2 regions of the Paenibacillus sp. JCM 18996 genome follow, and region 1 is predicted to be linked to the other one. Evidence: predicted binding sites of a transcription regulator. Region 1 holds the regulator's gene; the other holds the start of a gene.
What was found. The regulator LexA, encoded in region 1, represses DNA repair genes until DNA is damaged. The targets are predictions, from matches to a motif close to CGAACATATGTTCG.
Positions count from the first base shown of each region.

Region 2: recA (recombinase RecA) is a predicted target of LexA. The motif match lies at 4,969-4,982, and genes of this name have one in related genera.

Region 1 is NZ_AP043884.1:1,310,905-1,327,085, forward strand. It holds gene metH (methionine synthase) at 1-2,277, opposite strand, end outside; gene ACZ5N7_RS06445 (1,2-dihydroxy-3-keto-5-methylthiopentene dioxygenase) at 2,478-3,020, shown strand; gene ACZ5N7_RS06450 (HAD family hydrolase) at 3,189-3,983, opposite strand; gene ACZ5N7_RS06455 (hypothetical protein) at 4,006-4,512, opposite strand; gene ACZ5N7_RS06460 (DUF896 domain-containing protein) at 4,566-4,763, opposite strand; gene ACZ5N7_RS06465 (GNAT family N-acetyltransferase) at 5,148-5,591, opposite strand; gene ACZ5N7_RS06470 (LysM peptidoglycan-binding domain-containing protein) at 5,697-6,161, opposite strand; gene lexA (transcriptional repressor LexA) at 6,310-6,930, shown strand; gene glnA (type I glutamate--ammonia ligase) at 7,292-8,620, opposite strand; gene ACZ5N7_RS06485 (MerR family transcriptional regulator) at 8,710-9,120, opposite strand; gene ACZ5N7_RS06490 (methionine gamma-lyase family protein) at 9,202-10,422, opposite strand; gene hflX (GTPase HflX) at 10,480-11,763, opposite strand; gene ACZ5N7_RS06500 (AAA family ATPase) at 11,822-12,796, opposite strand; gene ACZ5N7_RS06505 (SDR family oxidoreductase) at 13,189-14,058, shown strand; gene ACZ5N7_RS06510 (alpha/beta hydrolase) at 14,154-14,816, opposite strand; gene ACZ5N7_RS06515 (peptidylprolyl isomerase) at 14,869-15,558, opposite strand; gene ACZ5N7_RS06520 (transglycosylase domain-containing protein) at 15,636-16,181, opposite strand, start outside.
Region 2 is NZ_AP043884.1:870,746-886,926, forward strand. It holds gene ACZ5N7_RS04225 (RodZ domain-containing protein) at 1-581, shown strand, start outside; gene ACZ5N7_RS04230 (hypothetical protein) at 666-839, shown strand; gene ACZ5N7_RS04235 (YajQ family cyclic di-GMP-binding protein) at 934-1,425, shown strand; gene rimO (30S ribosomal protein S12 methylthiotransferase RimO) at 1,546-2,874, shown strand; gene pgsA (CDP-diacylglycerol--glycerol-3-phosphate 3-phosphatidyltransferase) at 2,871-3,449, shown strand; gene ACZ5N7_RS04250 (competence/damage-inducible protein A) at 3,495-4,736, shown strand; gene recA (recombinase RecA) at 5,055-6,110, shown strand; gene ACZ5N7_RS04260 (RecX family transcriptional regulator) at 6,172-6,831, shown strand; gene rny (ribonuclease Y) at 7,080-8,609, shown strand; gene ACZ5N7_RS04270 (TIGR00282 family metallophosphoesterase) at 8,774-9,568, shown strand; gene ACZ5N7_RS04275 (stage V sporulation protein S) at 9,676-9,936, shown strand; gene ACZ5N7_RS04280 (dipeptidase) at 10,078-11,019, shown strand; gene ACZ5N7_RS04285 (2-oxoacid:acceptor oxidoreductase subunit alpha) at 11,361-13,097, shown strand; gene ACZ5N7_RS04290 (2-oxoacid:ferredoxin oxidoreductase subunit beta) at 13,099-13,965, shown strand; gene ACZ5N7_RS04295 (phosphate propanoyltransferase) at 14,088-14,657, shown strand; gene ACZ5N7_RS04300 (FUSC family protein) at 14,748-15,812, shown strand; gene ACZ5N7_RS04305 (spinster family MFS transporter) at 15,891-16,181, shown strand, end outside.

The sequences.
Region 1 (16,181 bases):
CTCTCTGCGGAACGCTTCGATCAACTGCTCGGGCGGCACTTTGATTCCCAGGTTGATGATCTGGTAGCCGTTGTTGGAGAGGATAATCTCCACCAGATTTTTACCGATATCATGCACGTCGCCTTTGACTGTGGCCAGCAGTATTTTTCCTTTGACGGCACTCTCGTTCTTCTCCATAAAAGGCTCCAGATAAGCCACCGACGCTTTCATAACCTCCGCGCTCTGCAGCACCTCGGCGACAATAAGCTCGTTGTTGTTGAACAGGCGGCCTACCTCTTCCATCCCTTTCATCAGCGGGCCGTTGATCACCTCAAGCGGAGAATACTTCTTTAAAGCTTCGTCCAGGTCGGGCAGGAGGCCTTCCTTTGTTCCTTCCACGACATAGGCAGCAAGCCTCTCCTCTAATGTGAGGTTGGATACTTTCTCGGTTTTCTCCACCTTTTTGGTGCGGAAATGGGCGACAAACCCGGCCAAAGTATCGTCATTGGTTTCATAGATCAATTTTTCCGCCAGCGTTCTTTCTTCCTCAGGGATCGAAGCGTACCTCTCGAGGGTTTCCGTATTGACGATCGCATAGTCCAGCCCCGCTTTGGTGCAGTGATACAAGTACACGGCGTTCAGCACTTCCCTTCCGGCAGGCGGAAGCCCGAAAGAAACGTTGCTTAAGCCCAGGATCGTCTGGCATTCCGGCAGCGCTTCTTTGATCAGACGGATTCCTTCGATCGTTTCCTCCGCAGATCCGATATACTGCTGATCCCCTGTCCCTACAGGAAATACGAGAGGGTCAAAAATGATCGCGGACGATTTGAGTCCGTACTTGTTCACCAACAGGTCGTGCGACCGCTTGGCTACTTCCAGTTTATCCTGCCGCGTGATGGCCTGGCCCCTCTCATCAATCGTGCCGACGACAACCGAGGCTCCGTATTTGTGAAGAAGGGGAACCACTTTTACGAATTTCTCTTCACCGTCCTCCAGGTTGATAGAGTTAACTATGGCCCGGCCCTGCGAGTATTTTAAGCCAAGCTCGATGACTTTTTCGTCCGTGGAATCGATCATCAGCGGTACTTTCACCTTTTTCACCACCAACTCGAGAAAAAGCTTCATATCCGCCGCTTCGTCCCTGTCCGGGTCCTGAAGACAAATGTCGACTACCTGTGCTCCTCCTTTTACCTGGGCACGGGCAATTTCGGACGCTTCCTCATATTTTCCTTCAGCGACAAGCCGTTTGAATTTGCGGGAACCCAGAACATTCGTTCTTTCCCCCACCATGTACGGCCTGTTTTCAGGCTCGATGTACACCGTCTCAATGCCTGACACTGCTGTAGGATGGGATCCCGTTTGAGGCCGCGGTTTATATTCTTTTAACGTTTCGGCCAGCGTACGGATATGGTCCGGTGTCGTTCCGCAGCAGCCGCCGGCGATGTTAAGCCAACCCTGCTCGGCAAATCCTGCCAGCTTCTTGGCCAGCGATTCGGGCGACTCGTGATAATGGCCGTTCTCATCCGGCAAGCCCGCGTTTGGATAGCAGCTGACAGCAGTGCCGGCAATATCCGACAGAGTGCGGATGTGGTCGCGCATAAATTCAGGGCCTGTAGCGCAGTTCAAACCGATCGATATCGGGTTCAAATGCTCCAGCGAGATGTAAAAGGACTCGATATTCTGTCCGGCCAGCGTTGTGCCCATCGGCTCGATCGTACCGGAGATCATAACCGGCAGCGTCTTTCCCGCAGCTTCAAAAGCTTTGCGCACTCCAATCGAGCCTGCCTTGACATTCAGGGTATCCTGGGAGGTTTCAAGCAGAATAGCATCCACTCCGGCCTCGATAAGAGCAGCCGTCTGTTCATAGTAGCTGTCCGCGAGCTCGTCAAAAGTAACCCCGCCGGTGACGGACAATGTCTTTGTAGTCGGCCCCAACGCTCCGGCTACATAACGCGGCCATTCCGGCGTCGAGAATTTATCGGCTGCCTCTACCGCAAGCCTGGCTGCCGCAAGATTAATCTCTCTGGCCCGATCCTGCAGGCCATATTCGGCCAATACTATGCTTGTCGCTCCGAAAGTATTGGTTTCAATGATATCAGAACCTGCGGCAAAATAGGCCTCATGTATTTTGGATATGACATCCGGACGGGTAAGCACCAGCATTTCGTTGCAGCCATCCAGCTCTTCACCGCCGAAATCCGCTTCCGTCAGGTTTTCCTGCTGAATCATGGTGCCCATGGCGCCGTCCAGTATGAGAATTTTCTTCTGCAGCTGCTCTTGTAACGCCAGTTTTGCCATTGCGCTTCTCTCCTTCAACGTTCTCTATATCTGGTCAAGCTCTGTTCGTGCCTGATATTTAGCTAATAGTGTAACAGATTGACCGTCCCGTGAAAAGAATGAAAACTCCAAAGTGACAGCTCCTAAGCATCGACAGTGGAGCGAATTTTGAATATAATAGCGTTAGATTGTTTAACTCTACTCGAAAGAGGGAATTAGCCATGGCTGAGATACGGATTCGCAATACTAATGAAAGAATCCAAGGAGAAGAGCAGGTGAAAGCATTCCTGGATCAACAGGAAGTGCTGTACGAGCATTGGAATCCGGGCAAGCTTTCCGCAGAGCTGCAAGAGAAGTTCGTACTGACCGATGAGGAAAAGGCGGCGATTCTTTCCACCTATAAGGAAGAAATCGAAGACCTCGCAAGCCGCCGGGGTTACCTTACTTGGGATGTTATCGCCTTATCCGACGCCACTCCGAATCTTGATGAACTGTTGAAAAAATTCGAACAGGTGCATACCCATACGGAGGACGAAGTACGCGCCATCACCGCGGGTAAAGGAATCTTTATTATTAAAGGGACAGACGATGTCGGCTATTTCGATGTAGAGCTTGAAGCGGGAGATGTAATTTCCGTACCGGAAGCCAAGCCTCATTTCTTCACTTTAATGGAGAACCGCCAAATCGTTGCCGTCCGCCTGTTTATTGAAACCGAAGGCTGGATCGCCCACCCGTACGAAGATGCTTCCTTCCAAAAGGCCTGATTACAGTAAATGATCCCTAAAAAATGCCGTGACTTAAATCATGCCTAAAAAACTTGTTCTTCAAATTATCCCAAAAAACCTGTACCGCACGGAAAGCGTGAGGCACAGGTTTTTTTATGTTGCAGGATGTTCAGCTGTCTGAAGGATTAAGTCGAATGCGTCTTTCTTTCAGGAAATTGCGCGGATCAATTCGCTGATTTCCCTCAGATTGGTTATTGTATAGGAGGCCTCAAACTCCTCCGGCTTAGCTGCTGCGTGGCGGTTCACCCACATGTTTCTCATTCCGGCGCTGTTTGATCCGAGAATGTCCGTCGTCAGCTTGTCTCCGATCATGATTCCTTCATCCGGCTCTATAGCAAGAAGCTTTAGCGCGTGCTGAAAGATGGAAACGGCAGGCTTGCCTTCCCCGAATTCACCCGAAATTACAATATGGTCAAAATATGACGCAAGCTTCGGTATGCCGGCGATCTTCTCTTTTTGCAAGTCGGGAGAGCCGTTGGTCAGCAACAGCAGACGATAATCGCGCTTCAACTCGTCCAATACCGCAAAAGTTTCCTCATACACAATCGGTCTGGCTCTGCGCTCCGCCGGAAACTTGTCCGCCAGAACGGCGCCGAGCTCCCTGTCTTCGATCCCCAGCCGCATCAAGCCTCTCGTCCACGATTCCACTCTATAGGAAGGAGCCAGCTCCTGCAGTTTGCGGAAATTTTCATTCTCTCCCTCGCTAAACCGCGCCCACAGAGCTTCAAAAGGGTTAATCCCAATCATTTTGGTGAAAGGAAAGGTTTCAAAAGACTCATACAGCGCTCTCGCTTCGGCTCTTACCGCCTCTTCCAGCTTCTCCGGATCAACGCCGACGCGTCTTGCCGCTTCCTGGCACGTCGCTTGGAAAGCTTCGTTCACACTGCGCTCGTCCCACAATAACGTGTCGTCCAAATCAAACAAAATTGCCTTAATGGTCATACGGTTCCCCTCTTTGTATGGATTATTGCTCCACCGGGATTGAGTTGCGGTCAGCGAACTCTTTAACGGATGGCGTTATGGCATCTATGTCAATCCGATGGAATAAGCGGGAGAAAATCCAAGGAGCTTTGTTGGAAGTGAAGGAAAAGGAGACTTCCTTTCCGGTCATCCGAATCGACTTGATCTGCTCCGCAGGAATGGTTCTTTCCCCGCCAAACCTGCGGGAGGAAATCTGCCTGGTTCCAATTCTCAAATAAGGCCTTCTCATGAAATAAACAATGAAAGCGAGTACGACATATAAGCCCGCCGTTACTAGGTACATCGGGTCTTTTCCGTAGAACTGCGGGAACATTGCCAAGCTTAATATGCCGATGGCCAACAGAAATAGGGCCAGCACCCAGCTTCGGCCCCGGTAAGTGAGCTGATCTTCAACGCTCGTCCCATTGATCAGCGCTGTTCCCTGCTTTTTTCTTTTCGCGTTCACGTTTTTTGTATTTTTGCGAACCATTCTCTCCCATTTGCGAGACATCGGTTAACCCCTCATTCATCTGTGTTATTTCAACTGCAAGACAATCAAACGTGCTATGGCTTCTCCGGGTCGTCCTCAATGAATTCAATGTTCTCCAGCTGATCCTTCACGGAAGACTTAATCGCTTCAATATAACGTTTGCGCAGCCCGTTTCTTTCATCAATTTCTTCTTCGGTCAATCCGACTGTCTTGGCTTTGCGGGCCAGCTCATTAATTCGATCTATATAAGGGATATTGCTGTCACCTTTCATGCTTGTCTCCTCTCGAAGTGATTCGTTATGTTCTTTACTTCTTTATAACTTTGCCATGGTAAGGGGTTCATGTCAAGATGGACTAAACAAGCCCAATTATTTAAAATGATAAGAAGAATGTCTTGCGAAAAACGTCTAGCTGCAATCGTTCCGTTTCCGGATACGTTACCACAGTAAACGCACCATTTACAGCAGTTCCTCCCACTGCACAGCGCGCTGCCCTCGGATTTATATTTTCTTATCTTTGGGCTGTTAAATCTTATTGTTTATTTTTAGGTCAAAAGCAAACCGCCTTCCTGAAAAGGCGGTCAATTGACTATCGTCCATCTTTCACTCGACATAGTTCATACGACAACGTTCATCCAACATGGTAAAATCAAGCACTCATAAATCCATACTCATTTGATCAGTTCTTTTGAATCCGATATTCTCATAGAGGCTTCGAGCATCATGGCTTGCAAGCAACCGAACCGTCTTGATTTCCTGTTTGCGAAACCAATCTATAACCGCTTGAGTCAAGTTGCGTGCATACCCTTTACGCCTATGATCTGGACAGACATACACATCTCCGATAAAAGCATATTTTTGTTCACGATAAAAGCAATATGGCATATCGTCCTTGATAAAAGCTCCTGCACAAGCAACAATTTGTCCATGAGATTCGATAACAAAGTGGCATGCAGTCCTCGATTCATACATTTGGCCATAGCGATTGATGACTTCGTCAATGAATCCGTCCATCAAAATCTGCTCCATCCCAACCTCTTGAAACATTTTCAATTTCAAATCTGCAATTTCCGGAAGTTCTGATACAGTTGCAATCCTCATTTAAACCTTCCTTCATGTGTTCAAATCGGTCAACTCATTCGCAGTATTCCGGATATTCTTATCCACCGCAAGACTCACATGTGCACCTATGCTGCTTGACAACGATCACGGCAGTAGAAGCGTTTGGCCCTCTTTCAATACGGTGCTCTTCAACCCGTTCAACTTCCTGATTTCGGAGATATAGTCGCGGATATCCTGCCTGTCCGTAACGTTCGCTCTGGCTATGCTCCACAACGTATCCCCCGGCCTTACTTCAGTGCGCTTTGTGTGATCCGCAGCGCTCAGCGTCGATGCGTAAATATTGCTGCTGGCGGAACCGCCGGCATACGCATGGACAAGCGCCCCAAACCCAAAAGCAGCGGATAAAATCGCGAGCATAAAAAGGTAACGGAATATTTTTACGAACACTCTATTGCTGTCTGCCTTATTCACGCGGGATCTCGTGCTGTCTTCTTTCATCTTCTTATTAGTAGAACCGTGGGGACCGGCATCTAAAATTCTATCTACAGTCGGTATGCCTGCTGACGAAGCCGAAGGATTATAACTCATATAACCGTATGTATTTGCCATAGTAATGACCTCCCAAACATTTGTTCTGTTATCAATTTAACACGAACGTGTGTTTGAGTCAACCTTTTTTCTCGAACTTATGTTTGTACGAACTCCGGTTCTGTGTTATACTTCAAAGTAATTATTACCATAAATGGAGTGATCGAATTTGAGCAGGATATCAAGCCGCCAGCAAGCAATACTGGAATTTATCAAGAACGAGGTCAGGGAGAAAGGATATCCACCTTCCGTTAGAGAGATCGGGGAAGCTGTCGGACTGGCCTCTTCTTCCACCGTGCACGGACATTTGGAAAGGCTGGAGAAGAAAGGGCTTATCCGCAGAGACGCCACCAAGCCAAGAGCAATTGAAATCCTCGGCGAAGAGGAGGCCAATGTTCATTTCGATCTGTCGGTTGTCCGCGTTCCGCTTATCGGTAAAGTTACGGCTGGCGTTCCCATTACCGCTACCGAGAACATCGAGGATTATTTCCCGCTTCCAAGCCATTATGTGGGCGACTATAACGTGTTCATGCTTTCCATTATCGGAGACAGTATGATCGAGGCCGGAATCCACAACGGCGACTATGTTATCGTAAGGCAGCAGCAGACCGCGAACAATGGGGATATCGTGGTTGCCATGACGGAAGAGGATGAAGCCACCGTCAAAAGATTCTACAAAGAGAAGGATTACATACGGCTTCAGCCTGAGAACTCCACCATGGCACCGATTCTGCTTCATAATATCACCATTCTTGGCAAGGTCATCGGATTATTCCGCGACATTTACTAATTCTCGCAAGCTTCCCGCCAGTCTATATTTTCATAACTATCATCAGAGCCTGTCTCAGGCGGATTCCTTTTAACCAAGAATTCCGTTCGCTGCCGACAGGCTCTTTATATTCATAAGACAAATCCTCTATACTCTCGAAAACAGCATTTGAACCGGGGCGGCACTGTTTACATAGGCACATTCGCCCTTTGAATGCGCTACACTTCAAATAGACTAATTAAACCTATAGCCGTCAGTAAGAAATAGCCGCGGTGTTAGCAGTACTTTTGACACTATTTTCATTAGTGCTGCCTAAGCAGCATGAGAGTCTTTAAAAAAGCCCGCCAACCGGAATCGGCTGACAGGCTTCTTGCCCTCTATTTTAGTACAAGCTCATGTATTGATCTCGTTCCCATTGATGGACCTGGGTGCGATACATATCCCATTCGATTTCCTTCAATTCATACAAATGCGTGAGAGCATGCTCGCCCAGTGCATCGCAGATGACCTCGTCGCGGATCAATTCATCAAGCGCAACCTTCAGGTCAAGCGGCAGGCTTGGAATACCTTGATCTTCCCGCTCGTCGTCCGTCATGACGTAGATATTGCGGTCCGTTGGAGCAGGCAGCTGCATTTTATGCTGAATGCCGTCCAATCCGGCCCTCAGCATAACGGCAAGTGCCAGATAAGGGTTTGCGGCGGGATCCGGATTACGCACTTCGATACGTGTGCTCAATCCGCGGGAGGCCGGAATACGGATCATCGGACTGCGGTTGCTCGCCGACCACGCCACATAACAAGGAGCCTCGTAACCTGGCACCAGTCGCTTATACGAATTAACCGTTGGGTTGGTCACTGCCGCAAACGCTCTAGCGTGCTTCAGAATTCCCGCCATATACTGTCTTGCCGTTGTGCTTAAGCCGAGCTTGTCTTTCTCGTCGTAAAACGCGTTCTCACCGTCAATGAACAAGGACTGATGGCAGTGCATGCCTGACCCGTTCACTCCGTACAGCGGTTTTGGCATAAAGGAAGCGTGCAGCCCGTGCTGCCTTGCAATCGTCTTTACAACGAGCTTGAAGGTTTGAATCTGGTCAGCCGCCTTAACGGCGTCTGCGTATTTAAAATCGATCTCATGCTGGCCCGGTGCCACCTCATGGTGGGAGGCTTCGATCTCAAAGCCCATTTCCTCCAGAGTCAGCACAATCTCTCGGCGGCAGTTTTCGCCCAGATCCGTCGGCGCCAGGTCGAAATATCCGCCTTGGTCGTTCAATTCCGTGGTAGGATTGCCTTTCTCGTCTGTTTTGAACAAGAAAAATTCCGGCTCCGGACCCACATTCATAGCCGTATAGCCCATATCCTCAGCTTCCTTAAGCGCACGCTTCAGAATACCGCGCGGGTCACCTGGAAACGGGCGGCCGTCCGGAAGGTAAATGTCGCAGATAAGTCTTGCCACACGGTCTTCCGTCACCCAAGGGAACACGACCCAGCTGTCCAAATCGGGATACAAGTACATATCCGACTCTTCGATGCGGACATACCCCTCGATGGATGAACCGTCGAACATCATCTTGTTGTCCAGAGCTTTCTCCAGCTGGCTGAGCGGAATTTCCACGTTCTTGATCGTACCCAGCAAATCCGTGAACTGCAGCCGGATAAACCTCACGTTCTGTTCTTTGGCGGCCTTGAGAATGTCTTCTTTTGTGTAACCCATTAGCTTCTCCTCCTAGCACTATTAGAAAATAACAATCGCCTAAATAAGCAAGATACCATTACCTAATCATAACAGACTTGACCGAAATTTTAACGCTTAAAAAATCGGCTGAGCTCTCCCTGGATAATCGATACCTGACCCGGGCGCCTGTCTCCCATCAGCTGCTGTTTCAACATCTTGTGCAGCTGGGTTTCGGACAATTCCTTACGCTTGACTTCGGTTTGCTCCGTTATGATCGTTGCGTCCTCGGAATCTTTGGACACCGGCAGAAGAACCTGTTTAATCCCGGCGATATTGACCCCTTTTTCGATCAAATCCTTGATTTCAAGCAATCTCTGGACGTCGTTGAACGAATACAGCCGCTGGTTGCCGGACGTTCTTGCCGGAATGACCAGCTCATGCTGCTCATAATAGCGGATCTGCCTTGCCGTCAAGTCTGTAAGCTTCATTACGATGCCGATTGGAAACAATGCCATATTGCGCCTGATCTCATCAGTCATGACCATCACTCCTGTACAATGTCAATCTACTCTCTATTGTATCCGGAACGACATAAAAGTGTCAATCTGTGTAAGGTTTGATTACAGTAATTGGTTGTTTATCATATTCTGAATGGCCGATAAAACACCGAGCTTACAGTGGGAGTAAGTTAGACCTCCCTGCATGTATGCGATATAAGGCTCCCGAATCGGGGCGTCGGCGGACAGCTCCAGGCTGCCTCCCTGAATGAACGTTCCCGCAGCCATGATCACCGGATGCTCATATCCTGGCATGTCCCATGGCTCAGGCACGACATGCGAATCGACCGCGGCCGCCTGCTGGATTCCTTGCACAAAAGCGATCAAATGCTCCGCACAGGTAAATTGGACAGCTTGTATCAAATCAGTCCTTTCGCCGTTCCAATGCGGGCGGGTCGTAAAGCCCAGCTGCTCGAACATGGCGGCTGCAAAAACAGACCCTTTCACCGCCTGTCCGACCAAATGCGGAGCGAGGAACAACCCCTGGTAGATCGATCTTGCCGTTCCCAGCATCGCGCCTACTTCCCCGCCGATGCCCGGCGCGGTCAGCCGGTAAGACGCCAGCTCCACAGCATCTCGCTTGCCGGCGATATAACCTCCCGTGGCTGCCAAGCCTCCGCCAGGATTTTTAATCAGCGATCCGGCGATGAGATCGACCCCTGCTTCGGTGGGCTCCATCGTTTCAGTGAATTCTCCGTAGCAGTTGTCAACGAACACCACCACGTCCGGACTGAGGCTTTTGACAAAAGCGGCCATTTCGCCTATTTCCCGCACCGTAAAGGAAGGCCTCCAGTCATACCCCCGCGAGCGCTGAATGCCAACCACCTTGGTGCGCGGCGTCAGCTTGGCGCGGATGCCTTCCCAATCCGGCTTGCCGTCCGGCAGCAGTGCCGCCTCGTCGTAGGCGATTCCCCAATCCTGGAGCGAACCAGTACCGTCTCCCGGCTTCCCGATCACTTTATGCAGCGTATCATACGGTTTGCCCGTTATGTACAGCAGCCCGTCTCCCGGCCTAAGCAACCCGAACAGCGCCGTACCTATCGTATGCGTGCCCGATACAAAGTGCGGCCTGACCAAAGCCGCTTCTGCGCCGAACACTTCCGCATACACAAGGTCGAGTACTTCCCGGCCTCTGTCGTTATAACCATAGCCTGTCGAGCCGCCAAAGTGGTAATCGCTTACTTTATGCTTCTGAAAAGCGCGTATCACCTTCCATTGATTATGGTCTACGATCCGGTCAATGTCTTTCAATCTTGGTTCAATCAGCGTCTCAGAAGTTTCCATCAGCGCCGTAATGCGTTCGCTAAACAATACATCCTACACTCCTCTGTCTTTACACGGTCACTGTTCAAACGGCTCGATTAAATGACCGGCCTTTTCATAATCCTGCTTGTCAATGCGGACTTTAAACACCATCTCTTCTCCGTCCACTCCGCTTTCCAGCACGTCCCCGACCCGGTACACCACCGAGATGGCGTCGCCTTTGTCGGCTGGAATACGGAATGTCTTCGTGCCGCCCATCAGCTTATCCTGGATAAATTCCTTCAGCTTCTCCAAATCCGAATCGGAATAAGCGGAAATTTTGAGAAACAGCCCGTCTGTATAAAGCATGTCCGACTGTCCGGGAGAAATCAGGTCGATTTTGTTGAAAACCGTAATTTTCTCCTTATCGTCGGCCCCCAACTCTTCCAGCACCTCGTGCACCACCTTCATCTGTTCCTCTTTCATCGGAGAAGAGCTGTCCACTACCAGCAGCACCAGATCCGCTTCAAGCACCTCTTCCAATGTAGCGCGGAACGAGGCCACGAGATCGTGGGGAAGGTTCTGGATGAAGCCGACCGTATCGGTCAGAACGATCTCTTTGCCGCTCGGAAGCTGCATGCTGCGTGAGGTGGGATCCAATGTGGCAAACAGCTGGTTCTCGATATAGACGTCCGCGTCGGTCAGCTGTTTAAGCAGCGTGGACTTGCCCGCATTCGTGTATCCGACCAGCGCCACCTGGAATATGCCCGATTTCTTTCTGCGTTCCCTGTGAAGATTGCGGTGCTTGACGACCTCTTCCAGCTGCCGCTTCAAATCGCTGATCCGGTTGCGGATATGGCGGCGGTCCGTCTCGAGCTTGCTTTCCCCGGGACCTCTTGTGCCGATGCCCCCTCCCAGCCTCGACAGGTTTTTCCCATGGCCGGACAAGCGGGGCAGCAGGTAGCTGTGCTGGGCCAGCTCAACCTGGATGATCCCCTCCCGTGTTTTGGCCCTTCCGGCGAATATGTCCAGAATCAACTGCGTCCGGTCAATAATTTTCACATCCAAAGCTTCTTCCAGATTGCGCACCTGGGCTCCGGACAGCTCCTGATCGAATATGGCCGTGTTCGCGTCGAGCTCGTCGATCAACGCTTTGAGCTCCTGGACTTTGCCTTTGCCGATAAACCATTTGGAATCCGCCGTTTCCCGGTTCTGAGTAATCGTGGTCAGCACCGTTACCCCCGCGGTCTCGGCCAATTGGACAAGCTCATCCAGTGAATATTCCAGCTGGGAGGCTTTTCGCTTATCTTCCTGCGTGACCAAACTAATCAGAATGGCGCGGTCATTGCTTTCTTTCTGCACTTCATGTGAATTCGGTCTCATGGCACATCTCCTGTAAGGTCTGATCGTTATTGATCTTTCTGAACGAACCTCACCCCTATTATCTATCAAATGAGGGTCTTTTTTCAAATTTCATGTCCTCCGGACGGATCGTCATTAAATCCTGGCGGCTCGGAGTGACGCGCAAATTCAACAGCCGCACGGCTTGGGCCCGCATCGACTTCTCGATGATATTTCTCACATAACGCGCGTTGCTGAAGCAGTACGCCTCGTCTTTCTCGCTCATCAGGTGAAGGCGCAGCTTTTGCTCGGTCAGCGGGCTGAAGGTGTATTCACGGTCCTTTAGCATCAATCCGGCGATCTGCATCAGCTGGTCCACAGTGTAATCGGGAAAATCGATCTGGATGGGAAAACGGGAAGGCATGCCCGGATTCATCGAGAGAAAATATTCCATCTCCTCAGAGTAACCGGCCAAAATAAGAATAAACTGGTTTTTGTTGTCCTCCATCGCTTTGACCAGCGTGTCGATCGCTTCTTTGCCGAAATCCTTTTCCCCGCCGCGGGCCAGGCTGTAAGCTTCATCGATGAAAAGAATGCCGCCGATCGCTTTTTTCACGAGTTCGCGGGTTTTCAAGGCCGTGTGCCCGATATATTCCCCTACCAGATCCGCCCGTTCCACTTCTATCAAATGGCCTTTGCTCAGCACGCCCATCGTCTGGAACAGCTTCCCCATGATGCGCGCAACGGTGGTTTTGCCGGTTCCCGGATTGCCTTTGAACACCATATGATATACTTGCGTGTTAGTCTGAAGCCCCGCATCCTCACGGAATTGACCGATCTGCAGAAGTGCGTAAATCTCGTAGACTAGGTCCTTGACGTTATCCAAACCGATCATACGGTCAAGCTCTTTGAGTATCTCCCCTAAAGCACCCTGCTCTGCAAAAGCTCTCCCCGCGCCTATTGATGCTGGACCGGCAGCGGCCGAACCTGCCGGTTCTCCGTTTCGCAGCACGATATTAATTTGCCTGGATCTTTTTAACGCATTGGCGCTGTCGGTCATCACAACTTCGTTCATTGCTTCTCACCTCACTGTAAGGTGATATCAATATACGCAGGAGCCCAGAAGAGGGTGAATTATATTTTTGCGGCGCCACTTCATATGCGAATTGCTGTATCTGCTGTTCAGTGTAATCTTCCCCGTTTAGCACGAGTCCGGCAGGATTGCCCTTTCCGGCTTTGGGGCTGAATGCTTCGTAATGCCGGACATTTTCCTCCATAAGATCCAATCTCCCTCCCGTGAAACGACCAATGGTCCATGATCCTTTTATTATCGTTATTTCCTGCCGGCTCGTCTACAGTTATTGTTTAAACGGGTAGCATGAAGGGTAACAAATAGATGGACATCGCATAGATTTACCGCGTAAGGAGAGTATATTTAAGCGACTTATGCCTAAGGAGGAATTGAACATGTCGAATAGTTCCAGCAATGAACAGACCAATCCCCCGCAGCATCAAAACCGGCAGCCAGGGATTGAATCGCAAATGCATCCCCAGCCCGAATTCGAAGACAGAGCTTATAAGCCTGCAGGTAAATTACAGCAAAAAGTGGCCCTGATCACCGGAGGAGACAGCGGGATTGGCCGCGCGGTAGCCGTTGCATACGCCAAAGAAGGCGCCGATATCGCCATCGTCTACCTGAATGAGAACAAAGACGCCGAGGAAACGAAGCAGCAGGTGGAGCAGGAGGGCAGAAGATGCCTGCTCATTTCAGGCGATATCGGTGAGGAAACTTTCTGCAAGCAGGCGGTGGAGCAGACGGTCCAGGAACTGGGAGGCCTGCATATCCTGGTCAACAACGCGGCCGAGCAGCATCCGCAAAAAAGCTTGGAAGACATCAGCGCCGAACAGCTGGAGCGGACGTTCCGCACCAATATTTTCGCAATGTTCCACTTGACCAAAGCCGCCCTGCCCCACCTGAAAAAAGGCAGCGCCATCATAAATACCGCGTCGATCACAGCCTACAAAGGCAATCCGATGCTAGTCGATTACTCCTCCACTAAAGGAGCGATCGTGTCCTTTACCCGTTCCCTGTCGCAGCAGCTGGTCGAACAAGGCATCCGTGTAAACGGTGTGGCTCCCGGACCAATTTGGACGCCGCTCATTCCGTCGACATTCACGGAAGAACAGGTGGCGAAATTCGGCTCCGACACACCGATGAAACGCCCGGGACAGCCGGAGGAGCTTGCCCCCGCCTATGTATTCCTGGCCTGCGACGACTCTTCTTATATGTCAGGCCAAATACTGCATATCAACGGCGGACAAATCATCAACGGTTAACCGCCTGCCAAGTAACGTTTTCTGTACCCTAACAAAAAACCTGATGGAACCGCACCGATTCAGCGGTTTTTCGTCAGGTTATTTTGTGGCGCCTCTTATTCCATTTCCAGGAAGCTTCCGATCCTTCCAAACAGCTCTTCCGTCTCTTCCCCCAAACAGACCATGTGTTTGGATCTTGGCAAATAGTGCAGTTCCTTCTGACCCTGCAAGTTATTGTATATGTAAGCGGCGCTCACCGGATGCACCACTTCATCCATTTGTCCTTGCACGATGAGCGTGGGAACCTGAATCTGAGAAACCTGGGGGATTAAATTCAAGGCAAGCTTCACAAACTGCAGAGCGGAGCCGATCGGAGTGATAGTTTTTTTACGGAGTGTTCTCCAATCCCTCTGACTGATCCTGTACCTGATATCCTTCGCCAGACGTCCCGGGCTGAAGAAGACGACAGCGGTGCTAAGCAACACCAGCCTTTTGACAGGATACCGGTTGGCCAAATAGGCTGAAATCAGCCCGCCCATGGAGAATCCGACTAAATTAAACCCTCCGTACTGCTCTGTCAGTTTTTCGGCTTCCATGACTGCACAATCCAGCCATTCTCCCCATTTTACGCCCCGCAGCCTGGACAGGTCTCCGCCGTGGCCGGGCAGTGTTGGCACGATGCATTCCCATCCTGCATGACGCAAATAATCGGCTAAAGGTTCAACCTCGAAGGGCCCGCCGGTAAAACCGTGCAGCAGCAAGCAAGGGAATTTCTTCATAAGCGCTCACCCCGGCATAATATAAAGTAGGAAAAAAGCGTGGAAACCACGCTTATTGCGATTCTTGTATGGAAATAGATTGTATCGTTACCTTTTCTATGGGTTTGCTGGGTACAGACTCGCCGCCCTGCGCGACCGGTGTGCTTGCGATAGCCTGAACGGTATCCATTCCGTCAACAATTTTGCCGAAGATCGTATAATCCGGCTTTCGGTTCAGATTCTTGCTGTCGTCTCCGGTGCAAATGAAAAACTGGCTTCCGTTCGTATTCTTGCCCGAGTTAGCCATGGCGACAATGCCTGGCTCGTATTTGTAGGGAGTTTTCAATTCATCCTCAAAAGTATATCCGGGGCCTCCCGAGCCGTTTCCTTTTGGATCTCCCGTTTGGATCATGAACGATTTAATAATCCGGTGGAACACGATATCGTTGTAAAACCCTTCTTTAGCCAGGAAAACAAAATTATTTACCGTCTTGGGTGCTTCTTTGGCGAACAGCTCCATGCTGAAGGTTCCTTTGGAGGTAGCAACGACCGCCTTGTACTTCTTGTTAGGATCAATCGACATGGCAGGCGGAGTTTTCCAGGGTTTCGCCTTATTTTGTTCTGCCAGAGCAGGATTCTGATTGCTATCCTGTTTAGGCGTTTGGCCTCCTGAAGCATTCGAATTATCCGCTGGTTTCGTGCCGCAAGCCGCAAGAAGCAGCAATAAACTTAGTACTGGAATCAAAAGTTTCATCATTTTCATTTGCTTCATTTATAGTTGTCATCTCCGAAAAAGAAATTGATACAGCCCGAGGAACCTTTCCCCCGAGCTGATCTGTTTTATTGTCCAGGCACAGGTAGAGGATTTCCTCCGCCTTGCTGCACCGGTTTAGGCTGCTGCGTCGATCCTCCGGGCTGGCCTCCCGGCTGCGTTGCTCCTCCGGTTTGGCCTCCCGGCTGCGTTGCTCCTCCGGTTTGGCCTCCCGGCTGCGTTGCTCCTCCGGTTTGGCCTCCCGGCTGCGTCGGTCCTCCGGGCTGCCCTCCCGGCTGCGTCGGTCCTCCGGGCTGCCCTCCCGGCTGCGTCGATCCTCCTCCGGTCTGCCCTCCCGGCTGCGTCGATCCTCCTCCGGTCTGCCCTCCCGGCTGCGTTCCTCCTCCGGTCTGGCCTCCCGGCTGCGTCGATCCTCCGGTTTGGCCTCCCGGCTGCGCTCCTCCTCCGGTCTGCCCTCCCGGCTGCGTCGATCCTCCGGTTTGCCCTCCCGGCTGCGTTCCTCCTCCGGTCTGCCCTCCCGGCTGCGTTCCTCCTCCGGTCTGCCCTCCCGGCTTCTGATTCTGATCAGTTCCCGGCGCCGGCAACTGATCCTGCGGAATCGTCAAGGATGCCAC
Region 2 (16,181 bases), 440 kb from region 1:
GGGCTTCCACTTTCTTGATGATCGCTTTTGTCGTTTTGATTATCGGAATCGTTTATTACTTTGTAAGCGTATATTCTAAACCTCGCAACAGCGTATTACCTGAAGATGGCAATCAAATTACGACAAGGAAGGATCCGGGCGAGGCCAAGCCGGGGACTCCGGCGCCTGCTCCAGCCCCTTCTGCGGCAACGACGCCAACGCCGCCTGCCGGCGCACCCAAGAAGGAAGAGCCTATCGTTCCCGCTCCCGCACCGGCTCCTGCGGCTGCAGCTGAAGTGAAACAGACTGACAATGTAAGGGAAACTTATACTTACACGATTACCAACACCGGCAAGCTGACCATTCAAATGAAGGTGACCGGCGACTCCTGCTGGTTCCAATTGGATTCTGTGGCGAACGGCAGGAAGCCGATCGAGCAGGGCACAGTAAAGATGGGCGATCCGGACAAAACCTGGGAAGTCGAAGGTTCTGCTTTTCTTAATGTGGGTAAGGCGAACGCTGTGCAGATTACCGTGAACGGAACCCCGTTGAATATGGGAGAAAGCCCAAATCCAAGAAGGTTCCAGTTAAATCTGCAGTAATCAGCTCAAGGCATAATTTCCGCCTACCCTGGTTATACTAAGGAATGACCTGAACTATTCTTCGGAAAAGCGAGGTTAATGCGTATGACCGCTGGTTGGATCGTTACCGGACTGGGAGTCATCGTCAGCCTGATCGGTTGGTACTTGACTCCCGGCGCATGGGGCTATGGGATTTTCGGCTTCGGCCTGGCGCACATTGTGCTCGGGATTATGGAGATTTTCCGCGATACTTCCGTGCAGCGTGCGGACATAATTTAAGCAAGAAGGCATCAGCTTCGGCAGTGATGCTTTTTTTCTTGTTTTAAGCCTGTTATAATCCAGAATATTAAGGACATTAGAGAGGAGCGGAACGATGAGTACCGAGAATTCTTTTGATATCGCGTCGAAAATGGACATGCAGGAGTTGAACAACGCCATTCAGCAGGCGGAGAAGGAAATTGCCACACGATTTGACTTTAAGGGCAGCAAAAGCAGCATCGCATTGGAGAAGGAGGAGCTTGTCGTCGTTTCCGACGATGACTTCAAGCTTCAGAACGTGCTGGATATTCTTTATTCCAAGATGTCGAAACGGGGCATTTCCCTCAAAAATTTGGACCTTGGCAAGATTGAACCGGCCGCGTCGTCCACAGTGAAGCAGAGAATCAAGCTAAAGCAGGGAATCGATCAGGAAAATGCCAAGAAGATCAATAATCTGATCCGGGATTCCAAACTTAAGGTAAAAAGCCAAATCCAAGGAGACCAGATCAGGGTGTCCGGCAAAAGCAAAGACGATCTCCAGCAAGTGATAGCTTTGCTCAGAAAGGCGGATATTCCGCTGGAATTGCAGTTCCTGAATCTTAGATAAGCGATATCCGACGCCCTGTCAGCCTGCGCCGGCAAAGGTGTTCACGTTTTTGACACCCCTGCGAGGCATAGTTTATACTGGATAAGAATTGTAATGGGCCGATGATGGAGGATTTAAAAAATGACAGAAAAAGTGAAGGTTGTCACATTGGGGTGCGAGAAGAACCTGGTGGACTCCGAAATTATGTCCGGTTTGGTCAATGAACGCGGTTACACCTTGGTCGAGGACAAAGAAGAAGCCACCGTGATTATCGTCAATACGTGCGGTTTCATAGACGCCGCCAAAGAGGAATCGGTCAATACGATTCTGGATATGGCGGATTTGAAGCAGACGGCGAGCCTCAAGGCTTTGATCGTCTCCGGCTGCCTGACCCAAAGGTACAAGCAGGAATTGATGCAGGAAATGCCCGAGATAGACGGGATCGTGGGCACGGGTGATTTTGACAAGATAAACGATATTATCGATAAAGCCTTGGCCGGGAAAAAACCGATGCTGGTGGGCAACCCGGTGTTTAATTATGAAGCGAAGCTTCCACGGAAGGTGGCTACTCCACGTTACACGGCTTACGTTAAGATCGCCGAAGGCTGCGACAACGCCTGCACCTTTTGTTCCATTCCCATCATGAGGGGAAGCTTCCGGAGCCGCAGCATGGAGTCTATTCTTGATGAAGTGGAGCTGCTCGCTTCCCAAGGCGTGAAAGAGATTTCCCTTATCGCCCAGGACTCCACCAACTATGGGACTGATCTGTATGACGGCTTCAAGCTCCCGGAGCTGATGAACAGAGTGAGCGAAGTGGCGGGAGTCGAATGGGTTCGGCTGCACTACGCTTATCCGGGATTTTTTACGGAAGAGTTGATCGATACTATCGCCAGTAATCCGAAGATATGCAAATATATCGACATGCCTTTGCAGCACAGCGAGGATTCCATCCTTAAGCGGATGAGAAGACCCGGCAGACAAAGAGATTCGCGCGGGCTCATAGAGAAAATTCGCGCAAGAATACCTGGCGTTTCTCTCAGAACTTCCCTTATCGTAGGATTCCCCGGGGAAACCGAGCAGGATTTTGCTAATCTGGAACAGTTCATTAAAGATGTCCAGTTTGACCGTTTGGGCGTGTTTGCCTATTCCAAAGAACAGGATACGCCTGCTTCCCGCTTGCCCGACCAGGTTCCGGATGATGTAAAAGAGTACCGCGTCAGCAAGCTGATGGAGCTGCAAAGAGAAATCGCGGGCAAGCGCAACGGGCTGCGGGTCGGCCAGGAAATCGATGTTCTGATCGAGCGCTATGACGGCCGCAACGATGTATATGTTGGACGTTCGCAATATGACGCCCCTGAAATCGACGGCGAAGTGTTTGTTTCCAAATGCAATTCCGGAATCGGCGAAATCGCGAGAGTGCGGGTGACGCATTCGTTTGAGTTTGATCTTTCCGGGGAGGCTGTTTCATGAATTTGGCCAACCGGATTACCGTAGCGAGGATCTTTCTGGTCCCTATCATCATGTTCTTTCTGCTGGTAAAGCTGAAAACTCCAGTAATCCATTTCCATGATTTCGTTATTACCTACAACCAGATTATCGCAGCGATCATTTTCATTATTGCCGCCAGCACCGACAGTCTGGATGGATATATTGCCCGAAAGCAGAAGCTTGTTACCAATCTGGGAAAGCTGCTTGACCCGCTCGCGGATAAGCTGCTGGTTTCCGCTGTGCTGATCTCTCTTGTGGAGATGGGGAAACTGGATGCCTGGATCGCCATTGTCATAATCAGCCGCGAATTTGCGGTCACCGGGCTGCGGCAGATTGCCGTGACCGAAGGCGTGGTCATAGCGGCAAGCCAATGGGGCAAGTGGAAGACGGCAGCCCAGATTACCGCGATTATCGCGCATTTGATCAACAACTTTCCTTTTGTTTTTATCGGATTCCGCTTCGATCTGTTCGCAAGCTGGATCGCGGCAATTATTACCATTTATTCCGGTATCGATTATTTTATTAAATCGAAGCAGCTGTTGAACCAGCAAACCTGACGATTATTCGCACGGTATTTTGGATGATACGGGGAGGTTGCGGCATTGAAAGCGGAAATCATCGCCATTGGAACCGAGCTGCTGCTCGGGCAGATTCTGAATTCAAACGCTCAGTACTTATCTCAGCAGTGTGCTGACATGGGAATTGACGTTTATTTCCAGACCGTCGTGGGGGATAACGCTGCAAGATTAAAAGAAGCTTTCAGTCTGGCAGCCGGACGGGCTGATCTTGTCCTTTGCACCGGGGGGCTGGGACCCACTCAGGACGATCTGACCAAGGATGCTCTGTCGGAGCTTCTTGACCGGCCGCTGCTTGTGGATCGGACTGCCGAAGAGAGGATCGCCGGTACTTTCCGTGCCAGGGGAATACAGATGGTGGAAAGCAATATCCGGCAGGCGCACCTGCTGGCAGGCGGAGACACTCTGCCCAACGACACCGGTATGGCGGTCGGAATGGGGCTCACCCATGAAGGGACGCACTTTGTGGTGCTGCCGGGTCCGCCGAAAGAGATGAAGCCGATGTTCGAGCATTACGCTGTGCCCTGGATTCTTTCCAAAATGCCCGATTCATCGCCGCTATATTCCAAGATGCTGAAATTCGCCGGAATTGGCGAGTCCTTACTTGAGCATCAGCTGATCGATTTGATCGACGGCCAGACGGATCCTACGATCGCTCCTTATGCGAAGGAAGGCGAAGTGACTATCCGGCTGTCCTCCAAAGCGAAGAGCAGGGAGGAAGCGTTCCGCAAGATCGAATCCGTGGAAAGCGAGATTAGGAAGCGTCTTGGGGACTATATTTACGCGGAACAGGATATCTCTTTGGAGTCGGCTCTGGTCGCCCTCATGAAGCAGAAAGGCATGACTTTGGCTGCCGCCGAAAGCTGCACGGGAGGCATGGTAAGCGACATGATCACCACGGTGCCTGGCAGCTCGGAGGTGTTTAAGGGCGGGGTGGTATGCTATACCAATCAAGTGAAGCAGGGTCTGCTGAATGTGCCGCAATCCGTGCTGGACACGGCCGGAGCGGTGAGCGAGGAAACGGCACTTCGTTTGGCCGAGCAGCTGCTTCAGCTGATGGATACGGATTGGGCCGTATCCATCACCGGCGTGGCCGGACCTGCGGAATCCGAAGGCAAGCCGGTCGGGCTGGTTTATGTTGGCGTTGCCCAGCGCGGAGCGGATACAACGGTGCACAAGCTGCAGTTGTCGGGCAACCGCGAAATGATCAAGCTGCGGGCTTCAAAGAACGCGCTGTACCGGCTCTGGAGCAGGGTGAAGCAGCTTTAAATCATTGGAGCGGGATGGGAGTGTGCTAACGCGAGCCGAATCTAAGACGGGGCAAAAGCTCGGGAGCGAAAGCAGGATGTCCTAGGCAAATATCAACGCCTCAGACAGATGGTTATTTTTTCTTGCAGTGAGCCCTTGTCTAGAGTATAATGGAAAAGTAAACGGAAGCACCGTAACAAGAAGAATCCTTCTTTGTTGCGGTTTTTTTGTTTTCTTGGCACCTGCAATTTTACGAATATATGTTCGATAAAATGCTTGTAAATGTAGGTAAAAGAAGGTATGATAGTATTATAACATTGATAAAAGGAAGTGAGTGTTTTGTCAGATCGTCGCGCCGCTTTAGAAATGGCATTGCGCCAGATAGAGAAACAATTCGGTAAAGGTTCCATCATGAAGCTGGGAGAATCCGCCCACATGCAGGTAGAGACCATACCGAGCGGCTCTCTTGCCCTGGACATCGCTTTGGGAATCGGGGGATATCCAAGGGGGAGAATTATTGAAGTATATGGGCCGGAATCTTCCGGTAAGACGACAGTAGCCTTGCACGCGATTGCGGAAGTGCAGCGCGTTGGCGGACAAGCGGCATTTATCGACGCAGAACACGCTTTAGATCCACTATACGCGAGCAAACTTGGTATTAACATAGATGAACTGCTCCTTTCCCAACCGGATACCGGAGAACAGGCGTTGGAGATTGCCGAGGCCCTTGTCCGAAGCGGAGCCGTGGATATCATCGTCATTGACTCCGTCGCGGCGCTGGTGCCCAAAGCGGAAATCGAAGGCGAGATGGGAGACTCGCACGTAGGTTTACAGGCACGCCTGATGTCCCAGGCGCTGCGCAAGCTGTCAGGCGCAATCAACAAGTCGAAGACGATCGCCATTTTCATTAACCAGCTGCGGGAGAAGGTCGGGGTTATGTTTGGCAATCCGGAGACTACGCCGGGCGGAAGAGCTTTGAAGTTCTATTCCACTATTCGCCTGGACGTGCGCCGTGTCGAAACGATCAAGCAGGGCAACGATATGGTAGGAAACCGCACTCGTATCAAGGTTGTGAAGAATAAGGTGGCTCCGCCATTCAAGCAGGCCGAGATTGACATAATGTATGGCGAAGGGATTTCACGCGAAGGAAGCATTATCGATATCGGCACTGAGTTGGATATCGTTAATAAGAGCGGTGCCTGGTATTCATACGAAGGCGAACGGCTTGGGCAAGGACGCGAGAACGCGAAGCAGTTCCTCAAAGAGAACCGCCAAATATCCGAGACGATCGAGAAGAAGATCAGAGAGGTCAGCAACTTGACGGGAGGCGTTCCCGCGGGCTTCACTGCTGACGAAGAAGACGAAGATGAAGCATTGGCATTAGGCTTGGAGTAATATTGAGAACGCACCTTTAAGCTTGTAAAGGTGCGTTCGTTGTTAGTGAGGTGGTTTTCCCGTGTCTGAGGTCCCGTCTGTCGTCACCATGGTCGAAAAACAGAAGAAGAACCAGCACAGGTACAATGTTTATATTGATGGCAGCTTCTCCTTTTCCATACATGAAGATGTAATGATCAAATATAGAATATTTAAAGGTACCGAGATAAACCGGGAGCAGATGGAGGAGATGCTGCATGAAGACGAGAAGCAGCAGGCTTACGCCCAGGCTCTGCGGTACTTGGGAAGAAAGCCCCGTACGGGGTTTGAGATACGGGAGCGGTTGAAGCAAAAGGGCTTCGAGCCCGAGCTCATTGAGATTGTAATTCGCAGCTTGAAAGAGCAAAACTATGTGAATGATGCGGATTTTGCCAGAATGTGGAGCGAACACAGGATACATGAGCAAAAAAAAGGACGCAGGCTGGTACGTCAGGAACTTGAGCAAAAAGGTGTGGGGAAGGATATCATTCTCGAGACCGTCGGGCAGATCAAGGAGGAAGATGAGTACCCGCACGCTTTTCATTTAGGCTCCATGAAGTGGGAGTCGACAAGCGGCGAGCTTGTTCAGCGAAAGAGAAAAACAGCTTCTTTCCTGCTGAGACGGGGTTATCCCGTGGGAATAGTGCAGCGGGTCATAAGAGAGATCGCCGGAGGCGCCGATGAATTTGAGGAGTTCCACTAAAGCGAAATACACTTATGCGGTTTTCCATTAAAGAGCAATGCTTGACAAGCTTCTTCGACAAAAGATAAAATGTGGATGTATAATATCTTTATGTGAATTCTTTGTTACACCCCACTGGCATGGAATTCACGAAGTAAAATCGCCAATTTTTACTTTACTTGATTTATGAAAAGTTATAATTCCACGGATTAAAAAACCGAATTATCCCAAGCTAACCCCTTGGAGGAATCAACGAGGAGGTGAACAAGATGATCTACTTGATCGCTCTCGTTGTTGGTGTTCTATGCTTAGGGATTGGTTATTTTATCCGCAAATCTCTTGCCGAAGCGAAAATTTCCAGTGCCGAGAAAGCTGCCGAACAAATCTTGGAAGCAGCCAAGAAAGAGGCGGAAGCGCTGAAGAGGGAAACGGTCCTGGAAGCGAAAGACGAAGTGCACAAACTTCGTGCAGAAGCTGAAAAAGACATTCGTGAACGTCGGAACGAAACCCAACGACAAGAAAGACGATTGTTGCAAAAAGAGGAATCGCTGGATAAAAAATTAGAATCTCTTGAAAGAAAAGAAGAGCAGGTCGCCAACAAAGAGAAACGAATTGAAGAAACCCAATCGCAAATTGATGAGCTCTACAAAGCTCAAGTGACTGAGCTGGAAAGAATCTCAGCTTTGACTATGGAAGACGCCAAAGAGATTATCCTGACCAATGTGGAGCAGGAAGTCAGACATGAGACCGCCCAGCTGATTAAGGAAATCGAGCAGCAGGCGAAGGAAGAAGCTGATAAGAAAGCAAGAGAAATCATCACGCTTGCTATCCAGAGGTGCGCTGCGGATCATGTAGCCGAAACTACGGTTTCAGTGGTTACTCTTCCGAACGAAGAGATGAAGGGACGGATCATCGGCCGTGAAGGCCGCAATATCCGGGCACTGGAGACGCTGACTGGAATTGACCTGATCATTGACGATACGCCCGAAGCGGTCATTCTGTCGGGATTTGACCCCATCCGGAGAGAGATTGCAAGAACCTCTCTGGAAAAGCTGGTGGCCGACGGGAGAATTCATCCTGCTCGAATTGAAGAGATGGTGGAGAAATCCCGTAAAGAGGTTGACGAGCGAATCCGGGAATACGGTGAGCAGGCAACATTCGAGACCGGTGTCCATGCATTGCATCCGGATTTGATCAAAATCCTCGGAAGACTGAAGTTCAGAACCAGCTATGGACAGAACGTGCTGAAACATTCGATGGAAGTTGCTTACTTGACTGGACTTATGGCAGGCGAGCTTGGAGAAGACGTGACATTGGCGAAACGTGCCGGGCTTCTGCATGACATCGGTAAAGCACTGGACCATGAAGTTGAAGGTTCTCACGTTGAGATCGGCGTGGAACTCGCCAAGAAATACAAAGAGCACCCAGTAGTCATTAACAGTATCGCTTCACACCATGGGGATTGCGAAGCCACATCCGTTATTGCGATGCTGGTCGGCGCAGCGGATGCATTATCCGCCGCAAGGCCGGGAGCCCGCCGTGAAACTTTGGAAACTTATATCAAGCGTCTGGAGAAGCTGGAGGAAATTTCGGAGTCGTTTGAAGGCGTCGAGAAATCCTATGCCATCCAAGCGGGACGCGAAGTGCGCGTCATGGTTCAACCTGAGAAGGTAGACGATACCGAAGCTTTCCGCCTGGCGCGCGATATTACAAAGAAAATCGAAGGCGAACTGGATTATCCTGGACACATCAAGGTTACCGTCATCCGGGAAACCCGGGCAGTTGAATATGCTAAATAATCAGATCAATCCGAAGCTTGGAATAAGGCTGCTCAGCCCCCTGTCCATGCATTCGAGATAAACGAAGAAAAGTGGCTCGATGGGGCCACTTTTCTTTTCGGTTCAGGAAATACTATAATGGGCGAATAGCGAATATTGACGGAATAGCAGGAAGGTGAATGGTTATCAGGGTTCTGTTCATTGGTGATATCGTCGGCGCCGTCGGAAGAAAAGCGTTAAAAGCGGTGCTTCCGAGGTTAAAAAGTAAGTATAATCCTCACATCGTTATTGTCAACGGAGAGAATTCAGCAAGCGGCCGCGGCATAACGCAGGCTATAGCTAAGGAGTTTTTCGATCTCGGTGTGCATGGCATAACGATGGGAAATCATACCTGGGATAATAAAAGCATTTTTGAATTTATCGAGGACGAGCAGCGATTGGTTCGCCCGGCCAATTTTCCGGCAAGAACGCCCGGCAGAGGGTTTACCACCATCACGGTAAACCAGCATGAACTCGTCATTGTCAATCTGCAAGGCAGGACGTTCCTGCCACCTCTTGATTGCCCTTTTGCGACGGCGGATACAATTCTGCAAGGGTTGAATAAGAAGCGAAAAAGCGTGTTGGTGGATTTTCACGCGGAGGCCACATCAGAAAAAATCGCTATGGGCTGGCATCTGGACGGCAGAGTATCCGCTGTTGTCGGAACACATACCCATGTACAGACCCATGATGAAAGGATTCTGCCTTCCGGGACCGCTTATGTAACGGACGTGGGAATGGTTGGTCCTCAGAACGGCATTCTCGGTATGGAAAAGACAGGAGTGCTGCAAAAATTCCGGACACAGCTGCCGGCGAGGTTTGTGGTCGATGAAGGGAGCTGGCACTTCCACGCCGTGTTGATTGATATGGATGAACAAACCGGACTGTCCCGCAGCATTCAGCTCATTCGAATGTTTGAGGACGATTTAATGTTTGAATAGTTTGGGTACGCTTGCCTGAAAGTTTTCTCTCGAAAGGAATTATTCCAGGAATTCAAGAATAGTTATGGTACTGGAATCCATCCATCATTCCTGAGGAGGTACTTTTCATGGAAGTATTAAAAGTTTCAGCAAAATCCAATCCAAACTCCGTCGCAGGTGCACTCGCCGGCGTGCTGCGTGAACGCGGCGCTGCCGAACTGCAGGCCATCGGTGCCGGTGCGCTCAATCAAGCAATTAAAGCGGTAGCTATCGCAAGAGGATTCGTAGCGCCCAGCGGAGTTGATCTGATCTGTATTCCAGCCTTTACAGATATCGTCATCGACGGGGAAGACCGGACAGCCATTAAACTCATTGTTGAGCCCAGGTAGACCTGAAGTGTAATATGGGACTTTCACATAAACTGACCTGATTGCCTTAATGGTAGTCAGGTTTGTTGTGCTTCTACGGGAGCGCGAGCAACGCATAGAAAAAGAACCGAACTTACAATGCTGTCTTAGGGGGAATACAGGATGAAAATTATAGATGCCCACTGCGATGTGCTAAGCAGAATGCTGACAAATCCACGTTGTAATTTTCTTGATGACCGATCGAACCTGGATGTAACCTTTAGCCGTTTGAAAAATATAAGCGCGCTTGTTCAGTTTTTTGCAGTGTATTTGCCTGAATCCATCCTGAATCCGAATATCAACCACGTGCTGGAAAGCGTACATATTCTGCATACAATTGCGGCCTCGCTCCCAAATGAACTTATCTTAATCCGGACAGCGAAAGATTTGAGAGAGACTGAAAAAAATAACCAAATTGGGGCTATACTGAGTTTAGAAGGAGTAGAGGGGCTAAACGGACAGGTCAGCCACCTGGAAACGCTGTACCAGCTAGGAGTCAGAGCTGTTGGATTTACGTGGAATTACGCGAACTGGGCCGCAGATGGGATTATGGAGCCCCGAAACGGCGGATTTACACTAAAAGGACGAAAATTGATCGAGACGTGCAAGCGTCTGGGAATGATCATGGATGTATCCCATATTTCCGTAGCGGGATTTTGGGAACTGGTTGAGCGCACCGACGTTCCTTTCATCGCCTCGCACTCCAACGCATATAAGCTGTGCCCTCACCCGAGAAACTTAAGGGATGACCAGATCAAGGCCATTGTCGCCACGGGAGGCAGGATCGGGATTACCTTTGTGCCAAAGTTTGCCAAGCGGGAAGGCTGTGCTTCTATCTCGGATCTGCTGAAGCATATTGACCACGTTTGCGGCCTTGGAGGCGAGTATAATGTAGGTTTCGGATCGGATTTTGACGGTACGGATCATCATGTGCGTGGACTAGAGAATGCAGGGGAGTATGAAAATTTGATCAATGCACTGCTGAAGCATTACAAGGAAGAGCAGGTGCGGTGTTTTGCTTATCTCAATTGGAGGAAATTTTTGCTCGAACGGCTGCCGGGTTGATTGCTAAATATTCACAAAATGACTATAGGTACACGATCAATGATCTCATGCCGGCATGGATTTCATCTCGAAATACTATCTTTCGATCTTTTGGAAAGTGCTTGCAATTTAGTATAGTTAAGCATAAAATTTCTTTGATGAGGCAGAGAATTTTTATTTATTCTTAACATGCGAATCTACTGGCCGCATATAGGGCGGTTTCCAATTGATTTCAGCCTGCGCTGGAAATTTTTTTGTCCATACCAGACAGAACTCGCCCGGCACCTCACCGGCATGATCTCTTTTTCTTGAATATTATTAACTATAACTTTTACTAGCGACTTTGAAGGAGTTGACTCGTAGTGATTAACCAACTTTCGTGGAAAATCGGAGGTCAGCAAGGTGAAGGGGTAGAGAGTACGGATAAAATTTTCTCGACCGCGTTGAATCGCCTTGGCTATTATTTATACGGGTATCGTCATTTTTCTTCCCGAATCAAGGGAGGACATACGAACAACAAGATTCGGATCAGCACCATGCCGATTCGTGCGATATCGGACGACCTGGACATCCTGGTCGCATTCGACCAGGAGACTATCGATTTGAACTCCCACGAGCTTCGCGTTGGCGGTGTCATAGTAGCGGACGCCAAATTCAATCCGACTGTACCGGAGGGAGTGAACGCCCGTCTGTTCCCTGTCCCGATCACAGCCATCGCGGAAGAGTTCGGTTCTTCACTGTTTAAGAACATGGCCGCGTCCGGCGCTTCCTGGGCTCTGCTCGGCCTTCCTTTGGAAGTGTTCAACAAAGCTGTTGAGGAAGAATTCGGCCGCAAAGGCGCTGCAGTAGTAGAGAAGAACCTGGCTGCAGTAAAAAAAGCCGCCGAGTTCGTATTGGAACTCACCGGCGGTCCGCTGTCCGAATTCCAATTGGCCCCTGCGGACGGCAAACAGAAGCTATTTATCATCGGGAACGATGCGATCGGTCTGGGCGCTGTAGCCGCGGGCTGCCGTTTTATGCCTGCTTACCCGATTACCCCGGCTTCCGAAATTATGGAGTACTTGATTAAAGCACTGCCTAAATTCGGCGGTACCGTTATCCAAACCGAAGATGAAATTGCAGCGGTCACTATGGCGATAGGCGCCAACTACGGCGGTGTAAGAACTTTAACCGCTTCCGCCGGCCCGGGTCTTTCCCTGATGATGGAGGCGATCGGCCTTGCAGGAATGACTGAAACGCCTGTAGTCATCGTGGACACTCAGCGCGGGGGTCCGAGCACAGGTCTGCCTACCAAGCAGGAACAATCCGATATCAACGCGATGATCTACGGTACGCACGGCGAGATTCCCAAGATCGTATTGTCGCCCAGCACCATTGAAGAATGCTTCTATGACACTATCGAAGCCTTTAATCTGGCAGAGAAATATCAATGTCCCGTTATTCTAGTAACAGACCTGCAGCTATCCTTGGGCAAACAATCCTCCGAGCTGTTCGATTACAACAGAATTACGATTGACCGCGGCAGACTGGTATCCGGCGAGCTGCCTGCCATTGAAGACAACAAATTGTTCAAGCGCTATGAGTTCAGTGAGGACGGCGTGTCGCCGCGCGTGATCCCCGGCCAGAAGAACGGTATCCACCATGTGACCGGTGTTGAGCACGATGAAGCTGGACGCCCGTCCGAGAGCCCGGTCAACCGTCAGAAAATGATGGATAAGCGTTTGGAGAAGCTTAAACATATCGAAGTAACCAATCCGATCCTGGTCGACGCTCCTCATAACAACCCTGATCTACTGGTGATCGGGATGGGTTCCACTGGCGGAACGATTGACGAAGCAAGAAAAAGACTAGCCGGCGATAATGTAACTTCGAACCATATTACCGTACGTTTGCTTCACCCGTTCCCGGCTGAGCAAATCAAGTCTTACGTCGATAAAGCCAAGAAAGTCGTCGTGGTTGAGAACAATGCTACAGGACAATTGGCGTCGTTGATTAAATTGCACACAGGCAGCCCCGATAATCTGGAAAGCCTGCTGAAATATAACGGAAATCCTTTCTTACCCGCTGAAATTCATAAAGCCTGCAAGGAGCTGATCTAATATGGCAACATTCAAAGAATTTCGTAACAATGTGAAGCCTAACTGGTGCCCCGGATGCGGAGACTTCTCCGTTCAAGCGGCGATTCAAAGAGCTGCTGCCAACGTGGGCCTGGAGCCAGAGCAGCTTGCGCTGGTATCCGGTATCGGATGCTCCGGCCGCATCTCCGGTTACATCAACGCTTACGGTTTCCACGGTGTCCATGGAAGATCCTTGCCGATTGCACAGGGGCTCAAAATGGCAAACCGTGACTTGACTGTGGTTGCCGCCGGCGGAGACGGAGACGGCTTCGCGATCGGGATGGGACACACCGTCCATTCGATCCGCCGCAACATCAATATGACTTACATCGTAATGGATAACCAAATCTATGGCTTGACCAAAGGGCAGACGTCCCCTCGAAGCAGTGTGGGCTTCAAGACGAAAAGCACGCCTGCCGGTTCGATCGAATCTGCATTAGCCCCGTTGGAAATGGCTCTTGCGGCAGGCGCTACTTTCGTAGCCCAATCCTTCTCCTCCAACTTGAAACAGCTGACTCATGTAATCGAGGAAGGAATGAAGCACAAAGGCTTCTCCCTGATCAACGTTTTCAGCCCTTGCGTTACTTTCAACAAAGTGAACACTTACGACTGGTTTAAGGAAAACATTGTTGATCTTGACGAAGTGGAAGGGTACGATTCTTCCAACCGTATTACCGCTATGACCAAGTTGATGGAAACCGGCGGCATGCTGACAGGCGTTATCTATCAGGACAAGAGCAAGCCAAGCTACGAGGAGCAGGTTGCGGGATTCAGAGATGAACCTCTGGCACAGCAGGACATTCGTCTTACACAAGATCAATTTGAAAAATTGATGGCCGAATTCAAGTAGTTCGCGTGAATTTTGCGAGGCATATGGGGTATCCCGTATGCTTTTTCTTTTGCAGTCCATTATAATCTAGGAAGAATATACAAAATGTTGAGGGATAACCATTTACCCTAGGAGGGTTCAGTATGATACAAGTTCCGATAGGCGTCTCAGCTCGCCATATTCATCTGAAGCAGCAGCATGTGGAGGCTTTATTCGGCGAAGGGTATCAATTGCATGTTCTAAAGGATCTGTCCCAACCGGGCCAATATGCCTGTGAAGAAACAGTGGAAGTCATCGGCCCAAAGGGCTCTTTTGCGAATGTGAGAATTCTTGGACCTGCCCGCCGCATTACGCAGTTTGAAATCTCCAGAACGGACGCTTTTTCCATCGGCATACACGCTCCGGTCAGAGAGTCAGGCAATATTGCAGGAACTCCCGGAATGACGATCAAAGGCCCCAAAGGCGAAATCACAATCGAAGAAGGAGTTATCGTAGCGGCGCGGCATATCCATTTCCATACAAGCGATGCCGAGAGATGGGGAATTCGGGATAAGCAGATGCTGAAGGTAAAAGCCCGCGGGGAACGCGGAGTCATTTTCGACCAAGTGTTGGCAAGGGTTTCGTATCAATTCGCTCTGGACATGCATATCGATACCGATGAAGCGAACGCAGCCGGACTGAAAACCGGAGATATCGGGGAAATTGTGGAATAACTTGAGAAATGATTGAGAAAATACTGCTTCACGGCTGACGAGTATTGTGTAAGAAGGAGTGAATAATCTGTAGAAGAAAGGAGGCTTTTCATGAAGTATCCGAACCTCTCTGACGTATTGTACTCCTTTAACCGAATATGGAAAACCTCCTTCGCAGCCGTCATCGCATGGGAAATTGCCCAACAGATCGGTTCCAAGCATCCTTTTTTTGCGCCGCTGGCGGCGATTTTATGTCTGCAAGTCACGGTGGAGGAGTCCTTGTGGAAAGGTTACCAACGGATACTGGGCGTTGTGGCCGGCGTCCTTATCTCGGAATGGACTACGAAATATGTAACAATAGGCGGTTGGAGCATCGGCCTGATCGTCTTTTTCACATTGGCTGCAGCAAAGCTTTTTAAATTCGGGAACTACGCATTCTCGCAGATTGCTGTGAGCGCCTTGCTGGTTCTCACCGTCGGACAAGGAAATAACACTTATGGTCTGGATCGTATTGTGGAAACCATTATTGGAGCGGCTGCCGCAACTTTGATCAACATGTTCGTTTTTCCCCCGGACTTTACGAAACAGGCAGCGAAATCTTTGGATCAAGCCACAGCTGACCTGGCTGAACATTTCAGGGAGCTTTCCGGGTGGATAAAGCGAGACCTGCATGCGCAAACAGGCGATAAATTGAAAGAAACGACCCGCAGGATGTATGATCACGTCGATGAAGCTACAGAGAGAACGTCGCAGGCGCTACAAGCTTTAAAATTCAGTCCCTTGCTCCGAAAAAAACGGCACCGTCTGGATCGTTATCGAGAGCAGCTGTACCAGATTCAATTGATCTATCTTCATTCATTGGAAATACAGCGTATATTGTTCGAATGGAAGCAAGCAGAAGGCATGGACAAGAAAATAATGACGGAGTGGGGGCACCGTTTTTCCAAATTTGCTGAGGTTATGGATGAATGGAAGGACAAGAAAAGTTCCAAATCTCTGTTTGATGATGAAAAGAAATTGATAGAAAAAGTTGAACTGCCGCCTTTGAGTGAGGATCAGTACAGGTACGCGTTAAATGAGGAAGCACACCAATTGTTGAAGCACCTGCTGCCTGCACCCGATCCGGACTCCGATGAATTATATCCGGTTACGCAGGAAATATTCCAAAAATCGTGAATGTGGAAAAAAACACATGGAACTGCATAAGTGCTGTACAATAGGTAAAAAGAGGATTTTATCGCGGGAGGAATACCTTTGAAGCTGGGACGGCTGTTCACTTTATTTTTACTGCTTAATATCGTTAATTATTTGGACCGCAACATCACGTCGGGCGTGCTGCCGCTGTTAAAGGAGCATTTTCACGCAACGGATATCGCACTTGGCGCTCTTGGCACGGCCTTTATGCTCAGTTATTCCGTTACGGCGCTTCCTTTCGGCATATGGTCTGATCGTTGGAAACCTAACAAAGTGGCCGCGATCGGCGTAGCAGTATGGAGCGTTGCCACGATGCTGTCTGCATTCGCTTGGTCGATGAGCTCTTTATTT